One region of the Paenibacillus sp. y28 genome, then DNA from elsewhere that is predicted to be linked to it. Evidence: predicted binding sites of a transcription regulator. Region 1 holds the regulator's gene; each other region holds the start of a gene.
What was found. The regulator Rex, encoded in region 1, represses fermentation and respiration genes when NADH is low (regulators of the CRP and FNR family bind a similar motif). The targets are predictions, from matches to a motif close to TTGTGAAATATTTCACAA.

Region 2: the regulator Rex is predicted to act here: its motif matches at 1,966-1,983, upstream of WBG83_RS11795 (DUF1641 domain-containing protein).
Region 3: the regulator Rex is predicted to act here: its motif matches at 1,608-1,625, upstream of WBG83_RS20425 (hemerythrin domain-containing protein).

Annotation. Positions count from the first base shown of each region.
Region 1 is NZ_JBBBNV010000001.1:503,304-507,975, reverse strand. It holds gene dinG (ATP-dependent DNA helicase DinG) at 1-1,666, shown strand, start outside; gene WBG83_RS02215 (redox-sensing transcriptional repressor Rex) at 1,666-2,286, shown strand; gene WBG83_RS02210 (DUF47 domain-containing protein) at 2,349-2,969, opposite strand; gene WBG83_RS02205 (amidohydrolase) at 3,216-4,487, shown strand; gene WBG83_RS02200 (hypothetical protein) at 4,487-4,672, shown strand, end outside.
Region 2 is NZ_JBBBNV010000012.1:69,944-74,615, reverse strand. It holds gene WBG83_RS11805 (VC0807 family protein) at 1-27, opposite strand, end outside; gene WBG83_RS11800 (NAD(P)/FAD-dependent oxidoreductase) at 236-1,417, opposite strand; gene WBG83_RS11795 (DUF1641 domain-containing protein) at 1,452-1,877, opposite strand; gene WBG83_RS11790 (asparaginase) at 2,445-3,644, shown strand; gene WBG83_RS11785 (hypothetical protein) at 3,727-3,891, opposite strand; gene WBG83_RS11780 (hypothetical protein) at 3,918-4,379, opposite strand; gene WBG83_RS11775 (hypothetical protein) at 4,373-4,672, opposite strand, start outside.
Region 3 is NZ_JBBBNV010000037.1:28,899-33,570, reverse strand. It holds gene WBG83_RS20430 (hemerythrin domain-containing protein) at 182-745, opposite strand; gene WBG83_RS20425 (hemerythrin domain-containing protein) at 787-1,374, opposite strand; gene WBG83_RS20420 (carbon-nitrogen hydrolase family protein) at 1,920-2,777, shown strand; gene WBG83_RS20415 (GNAT family N-acetyltransferase) at 2,846-3,529, shown strand; gene WBG83_RS20410 (hypothetical protein) at 3,753-4,672, opposite strand, start outside.

The DNA.
Region 1 (4,672 bases):
TTTGGCTGGCAAAGGACGCCACTTGTGGCAAACAGTAGCCAGTGATACGGACTCCTGTCTGAACCGGGCATGTCCATGGTTTAAGAAATGCTTCTACCATCGAGCCCGGCAAGAGGCCAATACAGCTGATATCGTCATTACGAATCATTCCCTCCTGTTTACCGATGTGAAGGCTGAAAACCGGCTGCTTCCTTCGTATAAGCAGCTTGTTATCGACGAGGCCCACCACTTCGAGGAGGTAGCCAGCCGCCATCTCGGTCAGGAAGTGTTTTATGGCACCCTGGTCAATTCCCTGGTGTGGCTGTATAAGGACAGCAAGACCGGACTTCTGCCGCAGCTGCGCATCCGCTTGATGAAGGAAAACGGGACGGAGAAGCTGGAAGCCTGGCTTGCGGAGCTGGACCGCCTGAGTGAGCTGACCATTAAAATTAAGGAGCAATGGGATCAGCTGACCGAGCAGCTGTTCACAGAGCTGAAGCCGCAAATGGACGGACTAGGGGAAAACAATCAGCTTGTCCAGCGGATGAAAAAAGAGCTGCTTCCTGAAAAATGGGACGATCTGCTTATTATGGAAGATAATATATATATGGATTTAAATACGCTCCTGAAGCAGCTGGACCGTCTGACCGGCGAATGGAAGGAAAATCAGGAGGAGCTGTCGCTGCAAAGCCTTGTTACGGATGTTTCCGGCGTATGTAAAGATTTGCAGCGGACCCGGGATAACCTGCGGTTTTTCATGAAAATGAATGACAATAATTACGTCTACTGGCTGGAAGCAAGCCCGTTTCTGAAAAGCCGCTCGATTCATCTCAACTGTGCGCCTGTGGATGTCAGCAAGCTTCTGGGTGAATATATATTCGAGCCAAAAGACAGCGTCATCATGACATCGGCGACGCTGTCGGTCGATAAATCGTTCGCTTACAGCTGCGAGCAGCTTGGCCTCGATGCCGCTCACGCCTCAGGAAAGCTGAAAACCGTCCAGCTGCTGTCTCCGTTTAATTACCGGGAGCAGGCGTTGGTTATCGTTCCGCGTGATTTTCCGAGTGTGCGGGGCACTGTGGCGGATCAGCATTTCCTGAATGCGCTGGTAGGCTCTTTAAAGGACATTGCAGTTGAGATGCAGGGCCGGATGCTGGTGCTGTTCACCTCGAACCGGATGCTGAAGCAGGTGCACGCCCCGCTGAAGGAGCAGCTGAGCGAGCACAATATTAGCGTGCTGGGGCAGGGGGTGGATTCCGGAAACCGGACCAAGCTGACCAAGCTGTTCCAGAATCAGCCGCGTGCCGTGCTGCTCGGAACCAGCAGCTTCTGGGAAGGAGTCGACATTCCCGGGGAAGCGCTTAGTGTGCTTGCTATCGTGAGACTGCCTTTTCAGCCGCCGACACACCCACTGGTTGAAGCCAAGTGCGAACGAATAAAACAATCCGGCGGGAATCCCTTTATGCGGTATTCGGTCCCGCAAGCGGTTATCCGCTTCAAGCAGGGCTTTGGCCGTCTGGTCCGGAAGGAAAAGGACAAAGGGATTGTCATCCTCTACGATACCCGGGTTATCGAGTCATCATACGGCAAATATTTCTTGTATTCACTGCCTAAGCCCAAGATTGAGCATATGCCGACCGGTCAGCTTGTTGGGCGTATCAAAGAATGGATGGGGGAAACCGTCTGATGAAAACGCCGAAAATTTCCGAAGCCGTCGTAAGGCGGCTGCCGGTATATCTCCGGTTTTTGAATGAATTGCAAAAAAATGATATCCATACCGTGTCATCGCAGGATTTAGGCCAGCGCCTTGATTTGAATCCGGCTCAAATCCGTAAGGATTTGGCGTATTTCGGGGAGTTCGGCAAAAAAGGAATCGGCTATGACGTATCGTATCTGATTGAAAAAATAAGCCAGATCCTGAAGCTTGACCGCACTGTCCATGTCGCTTTGGTCGGAGCGGGCAATCTGGGCCGGGCGCTGTGCAATTACAACGTCTATTCTCAAGACCGGATGCAGATCGTGGCCGTTTTTGACGCGGTTCCGGAGAAAATCGGTGAAATGATTAGCCATTTGAGGGTTCAGCCGATGCAGGAGCTGCAGGAAACCATCAAGCGCCAAGAGGTTCGAATCGGCATCATTACGGTTCCTGCGGTGGAAGCGCAAAATGTGGCTAATCAATTTGTGGAGGCCGGTGTAGAGGCGATTTTGAATTTCGCGCCGGCGGTCATTAAGGTGCCGGAGCATGTTCGGGTTCAGTACACAGACCTGACAACAGAGCTGCAAAGCTTGGCTTATTACCTGGATTGAGTATGCCAGACATAAAAAAAGACCAGCTGCCGTAGGCTTGCCGATCATGGGTGTGATGCATATTAGGAGTAACGGAGCACGACGCTTTCGAGAATGTTCGCTACGTCCTCGCAGGCGTCCGTCGTTTCCTCCAGGCGCTCATACAATTCCTTCAGCTTGAAGTCCTCATAGGGATCGCGCGGAGTGGTGAAAATTTCGCGGATGCCTTCACGCATCAAAGCATCAGCGTCATTCTCCAGGCTGTTGATAATGACGGTATGCTCTTGAAGCTGGATGTACTTCTTCTTCGAAAGCAGCTTGAAGGCTTCCAGCATATGCTCGCAGGATTTGACGATGACTTCGGAGAAATCACGCATGTATTGATTTGTAAAATCGATGTTCAGGTAGTCGAAGCGAGCAATGGTCGCTTCAATGCCGTCCATGACGTCATCCACCTTGGCGGCGAGCTCCATAATGTCCTCCCGGTCCAGCGGCGTAATGAATACTTTATTCAAGCCCTTCATAATCGCGTGCGTAATGGAGTCGCCTTTGTGTTCCAGCTCCTTCAGCGCTGCATAGTAGGTGGCAGGCGGCTTGTCGCCCATCATTGCGCTTCGGAACATCTGCGACGCTTTAAGCGCGTTTTCTGCGGATTGAATGAGCAGATTGAAAAAATCGATGTCTCCTTTTTTGTTAAACAGCATCGTTAAGAAACCCCTTTCGTACCAGTCCGGCTGTTAGCTTACATAAGCAACCAAGGATAAAAATAGCATATCCGCGATTAGCTTGGCAATCAAAAATTTACAAAATCTTAACCTAGTTTGCCCTGAAAAGAGTTGTTTATTGTGAAGCTGTGCTGATTTTCGTATACTATATTGAAGAAAGCGAGGGTAAATGTGGTGACGACTTTATTGACAAAAACACTAATTGAGAACGCGCTGGTGCTGACTATGGATGAGCAGAACCCATTTTTGCGCGGCGTTATCGTTTTAGACGGGAACCGGATTGACTTTGTCGGGGAGCAGGCTCCCGAGCCGAGAGAAGCGTACAAGGAAATTATTTCAGGGAAGGGCAAGCTGTGGATGCCCGGCCTTGTCAATACGCACGGACATGCAGCGATGTCGCTGCTGCGGGGCTATGGGGATGATTTGGCGCTGAAGGTTTGGCTCGAAGAGAAAATGTGGCCGAACGAAGCGAAGTTTACAGGCGAGGATGTCAAATGGGGCACGCAGCTCTCGATTCTGGAAATGGTGAAGGGCGGAACGACGAGCTTCGTGGATATGTATGATCATATGGATCAGGTCGCCCAGGCTGTTGAATCAAGCGGCTTGCGCGCCTGCCTGACACGCGGTGTGATTGGCAATTGGTGCCCGGAGGAGGTTGCCCAGAACAAGCTTAAGGAAGCTGCGGAATTCGCCCGGAATTGGCATGGCGGGGCAGGCGGCCGTATTACGGCAATGATGTCTCCGCATGCGCCTTACACATGCTCTCCCGGCTATGTGGAGCAAATCGTGCAGGTGGCGCACGATCTGAATTTGCCGCTGCATACACACATGTCCGAAACACTCCAGGAGGTGCTGGCAAATGAGCAGGAATACGGGTTGCGTCCGGTTGCCCATCTGGAGAAGCATGGCTTGTTCTCGCGTCCGGCGCTTGTTGCTCACGCAGTGCATTTGACGGATGAAGAAATCGCCATTTTGAAAAAATACGACGTTCGCGTCTCGCACAATCCGGGCAGCAACTTAAAGCTTGCCAGCGGTGTGGCCCGGGTGCCGGATCTGTTGAAGGCCGGAGTGAAGGTATCGCTTGGCACGGATGGCCCTGCCAGCAATAACAACCTGGATATGTTTGAGGAGATGCGTCTGGCGGCGCTGATCCATAAAGGCGTATCCGGGGATCCGGTTGCCGTGCCTGCAGTAGAAGCGCTGAAGATGGGAACCGTGGTCGGCGCGCAGTCGATTTGGCTGGACGATGTAGGCGTGCTGAAGTCTGGAATGAAGGCTGATTTAATCAGTCTGGATGTGGAGCAGGCGCACTTTTATCCTCGTACGGATTATGCTTCCCATGTCGTGTACTCCGCAAGCGCCAAGGATGTGGCGGATGTGTGCGTAGACGGCAAATGGCTGGTTCGCGGCGGGGAATGTCTGACAATTGACGAAGAACGGGTCCGTTACGAAGCGCAGCGCTGCTTTGAAAGGATTACAGGAAGCGCGGGTGTCTGATGAAGGCCAAAAAAGCGGCGTTGTGGACGATTGTCATTGTGGCGGCGCTGCTTCTTGTCATGCTGCTTGTATATCGCCATATTCAGCAGGGGCATTGGCTGGAAGAGCATCATGCCGTTCAGACTGTGACTGAAAATGTATACGGGCTTCAAACCGTCAGTGAAATTGAACAGTTCACGATGGAT
Region 2 (4,672 bases), on a different contig from region 1:
CGCCACATACATGCGTGTAGACATCATGATGTTCCTCCCCGGATGTTGACCGAACTATTCTTCCCGGCGTGCTATGTCACCTGGATACTATAGCTCTATTCTAAAGACCGACCGTCGGTTTGTCAATTTGTATGCTTTTCCCCTTACGTCCTGTAGCTCACCCCCCTGCGAGCCTGGAAAAAAAGAGCTACCCGCCGGCAAAGCCTGCCGCGGATAGCCCTCTTCCTTGATTAATCTAGTATGCCAAAGCAAAAAGCCCTTTAATGTGGGACAAGTAACGAATGTTGCTTGCCTCTTTCATCAATGTTGCCGGCGTGCCTTGAAGCTGGGTTTGCTTGCCGCCGATCATGCCGATCGCGTCTTTGCGTCCCAAGCTGCCAAGCGTACCGGAGAACACGGGATTGAAGGTATTCATTTTGGAGCCGTTGAAGTAAGCGAACAGGTTGTAGCCGACTGTTTCGCCCATTTGCCATGCCAGCTGTGCTGTCGGCGGGTACGGACGAGCGCCCTCGCCCGGAATAACAACCGCGCTGTCGCCGGCAAGGAAAACATCCTTATGAGAAGTGGATTGCAGCACATCCGTTACGCTTGCGCGGCCACGGTTAACCTCGATACCGCAGTTCGCTACAACCGCATTGCCGCCAACCCCGCCCGTCCAAACGAGGGTGTTGGTATCGATTGTCCGGCCATCCTTCAGGGATACCGCTGTTTTGCTCATTTCGGTGATCGCTACGCCAACGATAAATTGTACGCCGCGTTTCTCCAGGCTTGCGTATGCGCGGTCAACCAGGTTTTGCGGAAAGCCGGCCAAGATCGAAGGACCTGCTTCAACACAGTACAAGGAGATATCGTTATAATCGATGCCTTTGCTGCGGCACAGCTCAGGAAGCTTGTCGGCGAATTCGCCCACGAGCTCGATTCCGGTCAAGCCGCCGCCGCCGACAACGATGGTTGCGTCCGCTTTGTTGCCAGATTGCTTGTAAGCATCCAGACGCGCTTCCACGTGCTCACGAATGCGGTTAGCGTCATTGACGGATTTCAGGATGAAGCTGTTTTCTTCAAGTCCCGGAATGCCGAAATATGCCGTTTCACTGCCAAGCGCTACAACCAGCGCATCATATGTGAATGTCGTGCCGCCGGCCAGAACAACCTTTTTATCATCCGGTTTAATTTCTGTAACGCTGTCGATAACCAGGTTGACATCTTTGCCGCGAAGAAGCTTCTCAAGCGGAAGCGAAACTGCCTTCTCGGCGATGCTGCCTGCTGCAAGACGGTGCAGCTCGGTAATAATTTGGTGTGTCGGGAAGCGGTTGACAACCGTAATGGTCGCATCGGCAGCCGACAGGTATTGGCGTGCAGTCAGCGCTGTCAGCAAGCCGCCGTAGCCGCCGCCCAATATTAAAATATGTTTCGACATATCCATCCTCCGTTCTAATACCGCTTAATGGGAATTACCGTTGTTGCTTCTCGGCCATCACACTCAGGAATGCTTGCGCAAAACGGAGCGTTTTTTGGACTTGCGGATCCTTCAGCATTTTGAGAATGCCGAACAGACCGACAGTTGCTGTTTCCGCTTGAGCGCGATCGCCCGCTTCGATAGCCGCTGCAGCAATGCCTTTGGCTTTTTCCGAAACCGGTTTGACGAATTCCTCGATGCCGTGCTTGAAATCATCAATCAGAACATGGTCAGTCGCCACGCTTTGTGCGAAATCGTAAGCCTTCGTCAAGACGGTTACCATCTCGGCCAGCTTCGGCAGATTCTCCACCAGAACGGTCAAAGATTGTTGAACCTCCGGCTGCATCAGTTGATCAAGCACATCCAATGATTGGCGTTCTTCCAACTCAGCACCTGTATTCACTTCAGATGTTTGTAGCATAAGAGAACGTCCTCCTTTACCTGAAAATAAAAGTCGGTTACTTCGTCGAATCCTGTCCATTTGAAAGCCATTATCAACAACAAGCAGGTTGTAATATTTTTCACATTAGTTGACGCTGCTTCTTCATTGCCTGGTCATGTTGGCAGGTCGAGCCTAACCCTGTACGGTCTATTTTACACCCTTTTACGAAAACGTGAAAATAAACTTTTTTACAGTTGTGTACATTTTGTGAGCAAATGTCAAGATCCGCTCATTTTTTGTTCAAAAAGAAGAGATAAAGTCTATTTTTGTCAAATTTCGAAGGGATTTATGAACCAGCATTTTCAAATGTTAAGTAATATAACACAAATGACATCGATATGTTACAAAAAAACGTTCTATATCATCTCCTCACACTAAAATCGCGTTTCAATAAAATTAGATTTCAATAGTAATGTAGAGATATATGAAGAAATCCTCTTATGTAAACGTTTTTTAGAGCGACATTTTTATTTGTAATATTATCTAACATAATTTACGATTTTCTTGTCACGAACTACATAATCACATCACAGGAGGTCACTATTCATGACAATTCTCAACCAAGAAAGGCTCTCTAAGGCTTTGCTGATTCCCTTCCTGACCATCGCATTACTTTGGATGAACGCAGCCATGGCCTTCGCCGACACCGAAACCGCCAGCACAGAAAAAACGATTTTCCCAATCCCGGCCTTATCCGAGGAATTCAAGGAATCCCCGCTTCCTAACGTCATCGTTATCGCCACAGGCGGAACATTGGCAGGCAAAGCTGCCGATGAAACCAGCTTTCAAAATTATAAAGCCGGGACCTACTTAATGGACGATTTGATCCGCCAATTGCCGAATAAGCAAAAAATCGCCGATGTCACCACGTATCAATTCGGCAATAAAGGGTCCGGCGGTTATACGATTGCCGACCTGTACGATTTATCGCTGTCCGTGGATCAGGCGCTTGAGGTGTATGACAGCGTCGTAGTTACAACCGGAACCGATACAATGGAAGAGATTGCTTATTTCCTTGACCTGACGGTCCGCAGCAGCAAGCCGGTCGTCATCACAGGCGCTATGCGTCCTTGGGATGTAATCGGTACGGATGCCCCGGCCAACCTGTACAACGCCATCAAGCTGGCCGGCAGCAAAAAAACGGAATACTTCGGTACCGTTCTGATGCTGAACGACGTAATTCACGCTGCAAGAGACGTCACCAAATCCAATTCCCACCGGATGGACACCTTCGAAACCCCGATGATGGGTGCGCTTGGCTACATTGACGAGAACAATATCCGCATTTACCGCAGCAATGCCCGCGCTCTGAAGGCTGGCACAGCAGAATGGGCAACACCGTTTGATTTGAAAACTATTTCGAAGGAAGACCTGCCTATGGTCGAAATCGCGTATAACTATCAAGCAGCCGGCGGCGGCGCAATCCGCGGATTTGTAGCCGACGGCGCGAAAGGCATTGTTACCGCGGGAACCGGCGCAGGCGGCATCTCCTCGCAGATGAGCGCAGCACGTGAAGAAGCCATTAAACAGGGCGTTATCTTCGTGACCACGACACGAACCGGATCAGGCACCATGTATCCCGGCAGCAACGAAAGCATTATCGCCGGCGACAGCCTGAACCCGCAGCACGCCCGCATCATGCTTCTGCTATCCTTGGCCTTCACCAGCGACAAAGCAACCGTCAAAGACTGGTTCGCAACGTACGGCACACAGGATGTGAAGGTAGTAGCTCCGGCTGCACAATAAGCAGTATTCCAGTATCCCCCGCAGCCTCCCCGTCTATTCAGGCTTTGACAGCATCCTCTGCTCCCGGCAGAGGATGCCTTTTTCATGAACGGCCGGCGCTGCTTGAACAGCCTTTGGCGGCGGCTTGCCCGAACGTCTGCAAGATGCAGCGATGCGGGCAAGCCGGACTGCTGCCCATACGGGCCGCCGCCCTTTCCGCTACCGCGCGAAGCGCGCGGCGCGGGGCCGCATGACGGTCGTCAGCCACTATTCCCGGAATCCTCCGCAGCCCGGCTACAGATCCGCTTTTCCTACCGACAATGCCTGATACTTCCACAGCACTTTGCGTATGTCATCGAACCGGCTGTCATGACAGCGAATGATCACAAGCAGCTCCGGCAGCCGTTCTTTTTTTCGAATCAGCTGGCCGAAGTACCGGGATTGTATGACCCGAATCAGGACATACCCCACCATAAAGCCGCCCAAGGCCGTAATAATCCCCCAAATTATAGGTCCCCAATGCAGAACAAATCCGTAGCTGATCCCAATGACAGAGCTGGCCGTAGCCAGAGCCATGCCAACCTCAAAGGCCAACGTCTCCTTATTGGGCTGACGAATCGCCGTTTTGTCGAAGTGTTCTTCGTGATTGGCCATGGAAACTGTCATGATGGAGCGCCGCTCAATGCCCATCTGCTCCAGAAGCGCTAGCGCCTGCTCCACCTCGACACTGTATTCAAAGGTGCCTATCACTACCATCGCCCTTCGTCCTCCTTCGGAAAATGAAGCGGAAATGCCGGATACCGCTCCTGAAAATATTGCGTCTGCTCCTCCCGGAACATCCGGTTATAGTCGCGTGAGGCGGTGTACGCATCGCACACGGAGCCTCCGATTACCGAGGGCATAAAAAGCAGCCAATGCGGATTCAGCACAGCAGCAGACTCGCCCAGACGCCCCTGAATAAGTAAAAGAAAGGATTCATGGGAACGAGACAAGCTCATATACACGAGCCACCAGAACAACCCGTAGAAGCCCAGGGAAAGGCGATTCAA
Region 3 (4,672 bases), on a different contig from region 1:
GAGTTCAAATTACCATAATTCCGGAATTGCGTCAATATATAGAAACAAGCTGAATACGCGTTTCTTTGCTGGCCGCATGACCTGCCGGTACTAGCCGTGCTTCCCGATGCCCCTTCCCAAGCCAGCAAAGCAAGAAAAATCCGGGGGAGCTCCCCGGATTGAAGTTTAGCCGCCGCAGCGGCTAGCAGATAAGCTTGAAATAGGTCATCATCAGCTGTTCCTTCTCATCGGCTGTCAGCAGCTGCTCTGCAATCGGGAGCAGTACCCGCTCCTCTTTGGCCGCCAGCTTCACAAACCGCATGCAGGCTTCTTGAACAAGATCCGCCATCGCTTGCGCTTCTCCTGCGTCTGCCGTGGTGCCCTCCGTCTGCCGCAAAGCATAATGGAAGCGCCGCAAAGCACTGCGGATGTGCTCCTGCTCCTGCTCCATTTCCTCCATCGGCCCGGCCCTTCGTCCCATGTACAGCGTCAGCACCGGGAACAAGCCCGCCTCCTCCCGAAGCAGGTGCGGCTCAAGCTGCTCTGCGAAGGCCGCCGCCTCGCGGCCGAGCGCTTCCAGAGGAAGCGTCCAGTCCTCTACATCCGGCCCGCTCCCGATTCCCTCCGCTAATCGGCCAAGCCTCTCCGCCGCCTGTACCAGCGGTACATGCTCTTCCTTCAGCTGCTGCAGCGCTTCACATAGTGCATGTTGACGAAGCGGCTCAACGGCCGCCTGTACAGCTGTATCTGCGAGTAACGGTTTCATCTTAAAGCCCTCCTTTAAATGCATACCATTTTATACCATCGTCAGTTCAACGCTTTTTGTACCACGCGCGGAATGAGAATATCGTTCTCTAAATGAAGGTGCTCCAGCAAATCCGCCTCCAGGCATTGAAGCCTTCGAAGGATTTGCACATATTGGCGGCATGAGTCCGGCTCAGGGGTATAGTGCTTCGTCACCTGACGAAGCTCGCGGAGCAGCGCAATGAGATGACGGTGATCCGTCTCAAGCTCGTGAACCACTGTAATATTCATGGCGATAAGAGAAGGCGCAGGCGAGCGGCAGCTGGCAAAGCGGATGATCGTCGGAAACACAGCCTCCTCCTCCTGCCGCAAATGCTCCTCCAGCTCATCCTTCAGTAAATGAAACGTACGATTCAGCTGGCAAAGCAGCCCGTTCTGCTCGCCCTGCCCCCTCGCCAGCTGAATGAGAGACTGGCTGAGGTGCGGGAGCTCTGCATGCAGGTAAGCATGGTGCGTATCTGTAATATAATGAATCAGGGCGCAAACGGACGCCTCGTGCCAAACCTCCGATGGACTGGCGAGGCTTGCTGCTTCAGGGAAAGCTACAGCCATTTGTCTTGCAGAGTCAAAGGAATCTAAGGTGAGCGGCATACAAATCCTCCTCCTTGTTGTTTCCCGGTACAATGCGGACATTGCTCAAGAATCAAATTTCCGCCGCTGTACCGGCGTTTTATGGTGGACTGACCGGTTCGTTATTGATTGATGCTCTAGCCAAAAAATTCGTCTGACTTTCCATGCCCGGACCTTGCTCCGGCACTGCCCAAGCTGCAGGACTTGATGTTCAACCTTCTGATACCATCATACGCAATCGACCGGCATACCGGATGTGATTAAATTCACAAATCTGTGACCAACCAAGTGAAGTTCATCAGATCGACAAATATCTTTCAGCAGCAGCAGTAGCCTGTGAGGGGGACAGCGGATGTTTATCCCGGAGCAAAAATGATAAAATAAAAGCAGCCACAAGCCATGACAGGAGGCCTGCATAATGGATGCACCTCCCTGCATAGTCAATACCACTCCGGAAGACGCCGTCATTCAAGTCGAAGGACTGAACAAGAAGTGCAGTGATTCCACAGCAGTAGGCGGTTTTCATTTCGCAGATTTATCATTCATAAGGGAGAGTGCTTCACAATATGAAGATTCGTGTATCCGCTGTTCAATACGAGCTTCGTACGATTCGGAGCTTTGAGGAATTTGCCGCGCAGGTAGAGCATCACGTCAGGACCGCCGAGGAGTTCGGAACAGAATACGTGCTGTTTCCTGAATTCTTGACCACTCCATTGCTGTCCATCGGGGACGAGCAGGGCAAAGCGCTGCCAATCGACCGGCTGCCGGATTTTACCGGGGCATATGAAGCCTTGTTCAGCGGTCTGGCCCGCCAGTACAAGATGCACCTGATCGGCGGCACTCACGTCATTCGTGAAGGGGACAAGCTGCTGAACACCGCGCATTTGTTTTTCCCGGACGGGCGTATTGGGCGTCAGCCTAAAATCCACATCACCCCTACCGAGGTGAAGGAATGGAACATGGGTGCGGGCGACGTACTGCAGGTTTTTGATACAGGGAAAGCCGTCATCGCCATGCTGACCTGCTATGATATTGAATTTCCTGAAATCGTGCGGATGGCGCGAGCCCGCGGCGCGGATGTTATTTTTTGCCCTTCCTGCACCGATGATCGCCACGGCTTCCACCGCGTTCGTTATACCTGCCATGCCCGTACTATTGAGAACCAGCTTTACGTCGTCACGACCGGTACCGTGGGCAGCCTGCCTACCGTCGATTTTATGCGCGCCAACTTCGGCCAGGCGGCCGTGCTGACGCCGAACGACATCCCGTTCCCGCCGCACGGCATTGCCGTACAAGGAGAACTGAACCAGGATATGATCGTTACGGCTGATCTGGACCTGCAGCTGCTTGAGGAAGTCCGTTCCCGGGGCTCTGTCACAACATGGCGCGACCGCCGCACGGATTTGTATACCGACTGGAGCTAACAGGCTGTGATTTGAATAATCTCCATCCATCCGCTGCCTTCACCGAAAAAAAAAAGGAGCTGTACCCTATGTCTGCGTACCGAAAGGAACTCGTTGTATTCGCCCGGGACGGCTTGTCGGCCCCGGCGGTCATCCGCAACTATACGGCGCAGGATTTCGACGAGCTGATTCAAATTCAGAGCGAGTGCTTCCCGCCGCCCTTCCCTTCAGAGCTGTGGTGGAACCGGGAGCAGCTGACCGAGCATGTTACCCGCTTCCCGGAAGGGGCGGTTTGCGTCGAGCTTGGCGGGCAGCTGGCCGGCTCTATGACCGGGCTGCGGGTCCATTATTTTCCCGGCGATCCGGATCACACCTGGGAGGAAATAACCGACAACGGCTATATTCGTAATCATCGGCCGGATGGCAATACGCTGTATATCGTCGATATTAGCATCCGTCCCGCTTTCCGCCAGTTTGGACTCGGCAAGCAGCTGATGCAGGCGATGTACGAGCTGGTCATTCAGCTTGGCCTCGACCGGCTGCTGGGCGGCGGCAGAATGCCGGGCTATCACAAGCATGCCCGCCTCCTCACCGCCGAGCAATATTTAGATGAGGTCATAGCGGGCAGATTGACCGACCCGGTCGTAACCTTCCTCCTGCGCTGCGGTCGTACGCCGGTGAAGGTCTCCGCCGGATACTTGGAGGATGAAGAGTCACTTGGCTATGCCGCCCTGCTGGAATGGCGCAATCCATTCCGGCCGCAAGCACCGTAACCGCGGCAGGAAAGCACCATACGGTTCGAAACTCAGTCATTCCCTCCCGAACGATAGTATTCTAAAAAACGTGCAGCACACCTATAGCCGGATGTATCCCGGGCTCATGAATTGAAATATGGACGCTCATGCCAGGCGTCCACATAAGAAAACCAGCTCCCCTGCGGGGAGCTGGTTTTCTTCAACGCATCGTTTTATATCTAATCTTCGTTTTATATCAAAATTAATCTTCGAGTTCAGCGACAAGCCGCTTGGATTCTCCGCTGGCCGTTGTGAAGGTTTCATACACCTTTAAGGTCAAAGGCGATGTAAATTGCTCCGAAGTGCCGGTAAAGGTCAGATTGTTCTCGCCCGTTAGAAGGCGGTCCTGACCAATCATAGGCTTGGACGCTGTGCCGACCAGCCGGCCCGCCGCATCATACAATTCAAACTGCAGCTTAGGGAAATTGGCATCCAGCTCCGTTTGAACCTTGCGTTCTACATCCAGGAAAAACTTCCCTTTATAGGAGAACTGCTGCGTTCCCGAATTATACAGGAACGAAATATCCCACGAGGAAAATTTCACAACAAACGGATACATATTGAACGAATCCCATGGCCCCGTCGACTCTTGGAGCTTCACGCCGTAAGCCGCAATCGTTGATTTATAAGGCGCTGCGGAAACAGCGTCCTGAATTTTAAGCTGCAAGTTCTCGCCTGTTTCGGAGACCGGCATTGTAAACGCATAGTTCACAATGACCGACGACTTCGGCAGCACTCTGCTTGGTGTCGAAGCTTGGCGCTTCCCGCTGTAATCATAGCCGTCGGAGCTCAGCAGCGAAGTCTGGAAAACCGGGACATCCAGGGGACGATCGCTGTTATTTTGAATCGCGAACTTGGCGGTAATGTTCTTGTTACCTTCCTCTTCGTTGTCGCTAATGTTGAACTCAACCATCGACACCTTCAGATTCGGATGAATCAGCTGGCTGCGGGAATCGAATTGCATTGCATCGCCAAGCGCATATACGCCTGTAACGGCGCGATCTTCTCCGCTAGGAATAAGAATGTTATAGCGTCCAATCGCATATTGGCCTGCGGCGCCACTGGAAGATCCGAAATATTCTGTGGTCAATACATTCAGACTGGATAACACTGCATCCTGAT